Regions from separate parts of the Brevundimonas sp. DS20 genome, predicted to be linked through region 1. Evidence: riboswitches for the same ligand, from Rfam matches in the RefSeq annotation. Region 1 holds a riboswitch; the other holds the start of a gene.
The links. A riboswitch is a leader RNA that binds a small molecule or an ion and turns the genes downstream of it on or off. The one in region 1 is predicted to bind cobalamin.
Positions count from the first base shown of each region.

Region 1 (3,704 bases):
CCTTGAAGGCCCGCGGCCTGTTTCGCAGCATCGGCTTTTGCGCCACGGTCGAGGACGGACCCGTCCTCCTAGCCCGGCGCCTGGAGGCCGATGTGGTTCAGGTCGCCTGCAATCTTCTGGATCAGCGCGCGGCGGCCGAGGGAATTCTGGATGAGATCAAGGCCCTGGGGGCCCAGGTCCACCTGTCTTCGGTCTTCGCCGGCGGCCTGTTGTTCGCCCCCGGCGACGATCTTCCGGCCCATTTGACCGGCTATGATCAGGCCCTGTCGCGCATCCGACGGCGCCTGGCGGAACGGCGCTGCGATCCGATGCAGGCCGCCCTGGCCTACGCCTTTTCTCTGGAGGCGGTGGACCGGGTGGTGGCCAGCGTGGCCTCCGCCGCCGAGCTGCGCGCCATATTGGCGGCCGCCCATGCGCCCGGTCCCGACCTGGACTGGTCGGAACTGGCGCTGGAGGCGCCGGCGGCCTTCGCCGCCGACGCCCGCAACCTGATCAGTAGCGCAGCCTGACCCCGACATAGGCCGACCGGCCGGGCTCTCCATAGCCGAACACCTGCTGATAGTGTTCGTCGCCCAGGTTCTCGATCCGCGCCGTCAGGGCGACCTTGTCCGTCAAAGCGTAGGCCGCGTTCAGATTGGCCGTGACGAAGCTCTCGCGGACCACTGTGGAAAAGCCGCCAGAGTCGTCCTGATCGCCTTCCGCCCGCACGGTCAGGGCGCCCGACAGCCGATCCCCCGTCCAGCCCAGGGTCGCCGAACCGGCGTGTTCGGGCACGCGCAGCAGGCGAGCGCCCGTGGTGCGGTCCGCAGCGTCGGTCCAGGCGTAGGCCAAGGTCAGGTCGAAACCGGCGCCGAGGCGCGCGCGGCCTTCCAGCTCGAGCCCGTCCGACCGCGTCTTGGCGACGTTGACGTAGCGGCCGGCGGAATAGGTGATTTGGTCCTCGACGTTCAGCCGATACAGGGTCGCGCGTCCCTCGAACCGACCGCCGGCGGAGGCCCAGCCCAGGGCGATCTCGACGCTGTCGGCCGTCTCCGGCTTCAGCGCGGGCCACGGCTGGGGCGCGAAACAATAGTCGCACACCGCCTGGCTGACGGTCGGGGCCTTGAAGCCTGTGCCATAGGCGCCCGACAGGATGAAGCCGCCGGCCAGATCATAGGCCGCCGAAATCCGCCCCGTGGTCTTTGAGCCGAAATCGTCCGTGTCGTCGTACCGCAATCCGCCGCTCAGGTTCAGCGGGCCGGCGTCATACCGGGCCACGCCGAACACCGAGGTTATCGACAGGTCGCGCGACAGACCTGACGACAGGGCCGCCGAGGCCTCGTTGCGTTCGACGCCGAAGGCGTAGTCCACGCCTTGCGCCTGACCGTCCGCCTGCCAGCGGTAGGCCTGACGGTCACCGCTGAAGGTCGAGCCGAAGCCGTCGCTGTAGGAGGTGCGCTCCAGATCGGACGCCGAGATGCTGAACTGATGATCAAGACCGAAAGCCTGGGCCGTCACCCGACCGAAGCCCGACCACTGTTCGCTGTCCTGGGCGTCGCCGGTGTCGGCCAGCACATAGTCAGGCGCGGGGAAGCCGTCGATGTCGGCGTGGCTGTCGTTCCAGCGCACGGCGCCGTCGACCTTGACCGCGTCGGACAGGACATAGCGGCCCTTGGCGCCCAGGGTCGTGCTGCGAAAGCCGTCGGTCTCGGGATTGCCGTCCGCCTTGTCCGCCGCCGAAATCCCGTCGGTCTGGAAGCGCGAGACATAGGCGCTGAAGGCGTAGGTCTCATTGGCGACGCCGGCCGACAGACGACCGCGCGCCGTGTCGAAGCTGCCGGCCTCGGCCTCGGCGCGAACGCCGTCGATTTCACGCGTGGTGAAGGAAATCACCCCGCCGATGGCGTCCGATCCCCACAGGGACGACTGCGGACCGCTGAGCACCTCGATCCGGTCGATGTCGGCCAGTTCGAAGCTGGAGAAGTCATAGGCGCCGTTCGGTTCGGCCGCATCATTGACCGGCGCGTCGTCCACCAGCACCAGGGTCTTGCCCGGCGTCGCGCCGCGCATGCGGACCTGGGCGATCCCGCCGAAGGCCCCTGTTCGCGTCACCGACAGGCCAGGCACGTCGGACAGGATGTCGGCGGCGAAGACGGCGCCGCGTTGCTCGATGATCCTGGAATCGATGACCCGGGCGCCGGGCGTCTCGGCGACGATGGCGGGCAGGCGGGTGGCGGTGACCACGACCTCGTCCAGCTGGGTCGCCTCATCGGCGAAAGCGGGTGCGGCGATGACGGCGGCCATGGCCGCCGTCGACAGAAGAATGGAGCGCTTCATTGTGAGCGATATCCCCGTATCGGCCCGGCGAATGCGCGCGCAGGGTCGTGACCAGCGAGCCGATCCGCCCGGCCGCGAGGTCGGGACGACGCAAGATCGGGTCGCTTCCACGGAGAAACCGCGCCTCTGTCTGGTCCCGGACAGGAGCGAGCGACGTCGGCGGCCAGGTCTCCTGGCTTGCGGGTCATAAACCGCCGTCCTCGCCTTCCCAGTCACCCAGTGGCGCCGAGGTCGAGACCCCGGACGGACGACGCTCTCGCCGCCTACAGTTGCGGGCACAGCCACGGCGTCACACCGTGTTCCCTTAACCGCCTGATCCGGCCTATCGCAGGGGCGACAAGCCTGTGCAAGAGCCGGTCAACGGGCTTGAGCGCCAGGACGCGATCCGTCACCCTGTCGCAACATGAACGCCCCTGTCTCTCACCCGCCTGACATCGCCGCCGCTCTGGAGGGCGCCACGCCCTTCATGGCCCAGTATCTGACGGCCAAGGCCGGACAGCCGGACGCCATCCTGTTCTTCCGCATGGGCGACTTCTACGAGCTGTTCTTCAAGGACGCCGAGGTGGCGGCGGCGGCGCTCGGCATCACCCTGACCAGGCGGGGCAAGCACCAGGGCGAGGACATCCCCATGGCCGGGGTGCCGGTCCACGCCATGGAGGGCTATCTGGCCCGGCTGATCCGCCTGGGTCACAAGGTGGCCATCTGCGAACAGCTGGAAGACCCGGCCGAGGCCAAGAAGCGCGGCGGCAAGGCCGTGGTCCAGCGCGGCGTGGTGCGGGTGGTGACGCCCGGCACCCTGACCGAGGACAGTCTGCTGGATGCGCGCGGCGCCAACCGGCTGGCCGCCGCAGCGGTGCGCAAGGGTCGCGCGGCCGTGGCGGTGGTCGAACTGTCTTCCGGCGCGGTGGACAGCGTCGCCTGTGCGCTGGAGGATCTCGGGGCGACCCTGGCCGCCTTCCGCCCGTCCGAGGTCCTGGTCACTGACCGCATCTATTCCGACCCGACGACGCGGGACGCCCTGGACGGGTCCGGCGGCGTGGTTCAGGCCCTGGCCTCGGCCATCGCCGAGCCCCAGGCGGCGCGGACGCGGGTCGAGCGGCTGTACGGGGTTGCGGCCCTGGACGGTTTCGGCGCCTTCGAGGAGGCCGAGGTCTCGGCGCTCGGCCTGATCGCCGCCTATCTGGAGACGACCCAGGCCGGCAAGGTTCCGGCCCTGGCCCCGCCCCGCCGTCTGGGCGAGAGCGGGTTTCTGGCCATCGACCCGGCGACCCGGGCCAGTCTGGAGATCGACCGGACGCAGAGGGGCGAACGCGAAGGCTCGCTCTTGGCCTGTATCGACCGCACCGTCACCTCGGGCGGGGCCCGGGCCCTGGCGGAACGGATCGCCC
Region 1 is NZ_CP012897.1:632,709-636,412, reverse strand. Features, by position in the region: gene JL11_RS03045 (aldo/keto reductase) at 1-509, shown strand, start outside; gene JL11_RS03040 (TonB-dependent receptor plug domain-containing protein) at 493-2,316, opposite strand; cobalamin riboswitch at 2,482-2,621, opposite strand; gene mutS (DNA mismatch repair protein MutS) at 2,720-3,704, shown strand, end outside.

Region 2 (3,704 bases), 1.3 Mb from region 1:
CCTGCCATTTGACCGTTCGCGCGGTCTCGTCGCGCAGCAAGCGGGCGTAGGCCGCATCGTCGATGACGCCTCGCCCGTGATCAGCGCGCGCCTTTCGGATCTCAGTCGTCTGAGGAAAAGAGCCTATGGTGGTGGTCGGATAGGCGGGCAGATTCAGACGCCCCCGCTGAACCTGGCGACGAATTTCAAAGCAGGATTTTCTGAGCGCCAGGGCGGGGTCGGCGTCGGCGGCTCGCGCCTGGACCTTCGGGTCGTTGATGCGCGGCGAAGTGCGACGTGAGGCGACCGAGGCGGTCGAGGCGTCGAGCGCCGCCCTCACCGCCGCGCGGCCTTCATTCAACGCCCGCGCCAGGGTGGCCAACTCGGCCACCTTCTGCACGGCGAAGGCCAGCCAGTCCTTGATCTCGGGGTCTAGCCCGGTCTCCCGCTCCAGATCAATCGGGGTGTGCAGCAAAGAGCAGGACGGGGCGATCACCACCCTGCGCCCGGCCGCGACCAGGGGCTCCACCTTGTCCAGCGCGGCGTTGAGGTCCGCCTTCCAGACGTTGCGGCCGTCGATGACGCCAAGCGAAAGCACCTGATCCACGCGCGCTGCAGACGCGACCTGGGCCAACTGCTCCGGCGCTCGGATCAGGTCGATGTGCAGTCCGTGAACCGGCAGACGCAGCACGGTCTCCAGATTATCCCCGAGCCCGCCGAAATAGGTGGTCAGCATCAGCTTGATCGGCGGCGTCACATCGGTCAGCACCCGATAGGCGTGATCATAAGCCGCCCTCGCCTCATCGCTCAGATCGGTGACCAGGCAAGGCTCGTCCATCTGGACCCAGGTGGCGCCGGCGCGGGCCAAGGACCGAAGCACCTCGGCATAGACGGGCAGCAGGCGCGGCAGCAGGCCGAGAACGTCAAACGGCTCGCCCCGTGCCTTGCCCAGCAGAAGATAAGAGACAGGCCCCAGCAGCACCGGCCGGGTCTCGATCCCCAGCGCTTTCGCCTCCAGATATTCGTCCAGCGCCTTGGTCGAGCCGAGACGGAACACCTGATCGAAGGTGAACTCCGGCGCGAGATAATGGTAGTTGGTGTCGAACCATTTGGTCATCTCCATGGCCGGCGTCCCCTCGCCGCTCGCATGGACATGGCCGTGCGCACACGGCTGGCTGTCGCCTCGCGATCCACGGGCCATGGCGAAATAGGTCGCCAGATCGACGCGCTCCCCGCTCCAGCCGTAGGCGGCCGGCACGGCGCCCACCATGGCCGTCAGGTCGAGCACATGATCATAGAGAGAGAAGTCGTTGGACGGCACGACGTCGGCCCCCAGGTCGCGCTGGCGCGCCCAGGTCAGGGCGCGCAGCTCGGCGGCTGTGGACAGGAGGGTCTCGGCGTCGGTCTTGCCGGCCCAATAGGCCTCAAGCGCGGTCTTCAGTTCTCTCTTGGGGCCGATGCGGGGAAAGCCGAGGATGGCGACCTGGACGGTGTGGCGGGTCATGACGTTCGAAACCTGTGTTGTGGCCAGGCTTCGGACAGGGTCGCGCTGACGCCGACGCGGACGTGCAGGGTCCGGCGGCGCGCATGCGGCCTGACCGGACACCCCGCCGGAGGACGTTATCTGTCGGGGCAGGTCTCCTGGCTCACGGGTCGACGCCTCGGGTCCGGCCTTCCCGGCGTGAACGCCAGTGACACTAGATGGACCCTCGACTCGCCGCTTACAGTTGCGGGGGCAGCGCCGGTTTCACACCGGCTTCCCTCTTAGCTCCACGCACTGAAAGGCGCGCGGAGACCACGACACATCAAGATGACCCCACATTTTCGTCGCCGTCAATGCATATAAAGACATGCTTATATGATTATAGGATTGGCTGATCTTAACCCTTTGCCCCGAGATGCGCGCACCCCTGACACATTGTGACCACAAGGCGTGGCAGATGGGCCACACGACAGTTTCAAGACACTTACGTAACGACGATTTAATGCTCAGCTTCGTCCGCGCCTGATAGCAGCCGCCCTCCCCGGACCCCCATCCGGGTCGAGACTGCTAAGGACAAAACAAAATGAAGACGATCCTCCTCGCCACGGCCGCCGCCGCCCTGTTCGCCGCCCCGGCCTTCGCCCAAGACGCCGTCGGCTCGGTCGGCGTGACCTATTCCAACCCCTCGATCGAAGTCGCCGGCAACGATGTCGACGCCGACGTCTGGACCGTGGACGGCACGGTCGCCCTGCCGGCCGCCGACTGGACCGTGACCCTGAACGGCGCCGTCGACTACACCAAGGCCTTCGGTGAAGAAGACGTCACCGGCGTCGCCGCCGCCCACCTGACCAAGATGTGGACCTCGGACGTCCGCGCGGGCGCCTTCGTCGCCGCCAACGGCATCGGCTCGGGCGATGAGCCGGTCTGGACCGTCGGCGCCGAGGCCCAGAAGTACCTGTCCAACGCGACCCTGACCGGCCTGGTGGCCTACACCACGGCCGATGACGCAGACGCCGACATCTGGACCGTCGGCGGCGACGCCGCCTTCTACGTGATGCCGAACCTGCGCCTGAACGCCGGCGTCAGCTACAACAACGTCGATGTCGCCGGCGGCGACGTGGACGCCTGGACCTACGGCGTTGGCGCCGAGTACGAAATCGAGAACACCCCGTTCTCGGTCGGCGCTTCCTACACCCGCGCCGACATCGACTCGCTGGACGTCGACACCTGGTCGCTGGGTCTGCGCTACAGCTTCGGCGGCGGCCTGCAAGCGCGTGACCGCGCCGGCGCCGGCCTGGGCGTCTCGTCGATCACGAGCCTCCTGAGCGTCTTCTAAACCAGCCTGTCTGCTGACTAAAAAAAGGGCCCCGGCGGAGCGATCCGCCGGGGCTTTTTCATCGCCGCCGTCCCATTGCGGAAGATCCAGGGTTCCACGACCGGAGCCTTCCAGCGGCGAGAAGCGGATGTCAGCGTCCGATTCGGACAGAGCCTGAGCCGACGATTGACCGGGAGATCGAGCCGGTCACCGCCGCGACATAGACGCTGCCGGACCCCGCTATCGCCGCGTTGAGGTCGCGGGTCGTCCCTCCGTAGTGAACCTCGCCTGACCCGCCGATCGACACCGACAGCTTGTCCAGACGGCCCTGGCGCACGGTCACGCCGCCCGACCCGCCGATCGAAATATCCCCCTGGCCCGAGACGGCCGCCACATCGACCCGGCCCGTGCCCCCGACGCTGGTCTTCAGATTTCCGGTCGCGCCCGCCGCGACGGAGCCTGAACCGCCCACATTGGCTTCCAAGCTGCGTGAAGCGCCGGCTCGGATCGAGCCTGAGCCGCCGACGCTCAGTTCCAAGGCGCCGTCGACATTGGCCACCGTCCACGAGCCGCACCCGCCGCTGTCCAGTTCGACCGAACGCGCGCCGCGTCCCACGGCGCCGAAAACAGCGCCCTCCGCGCTAACGTCCACATCACGCGGGGTGCGCAACACGATCAGCGGCGCGTCTTCCAGACGGACGCGGCCCAGGTTGCGCACCTCAACACTGGCGCCTTCGCCAGGTTGGGCGGCGCCCGCACGCCCGGCGTTGCAGTTGCGGATGTCCCCGCCCCACATCCCGGTGCGACGCAGGCCGCCGTCGATGCGGACGTCCCGTCCCTGACGACGGACCTGAAGCGCGGGCAGCCGGGAGCGTCCCTGCGTCACCTCCACTGCGACGTCCTGGCGGTCTTCGACGATGACGACGA
Region 2 is NZ_CP012897.1:1,952,837-1,956,540, reverse strand. Features, by position in the region: gene metE (5-methyltetrahydropteroyltriglutamate--homocysteine S-methyltransferase) at 1-1,483, opposite strand, end outside; cobalamin riboswitch at 1,594-1,794, opposite strand; gene JL11_RS09450 (porin) at 2,046-2,798, shown strand; gene JL11_RS09445 (GIN domain-containing protein) at 2,929-3,704, opposite strand, start outside.
Region 2: linked by a shared signal. The riboswitch ahead of metE (5-methyltetrahydropteroyltriglutamate--homocysteine S-methyltransferase) and the one ahead of JL11_RS03040 (TonB-dependent receptor plug domain-containing protein) in region 1 are both predicted to bind cobalamin.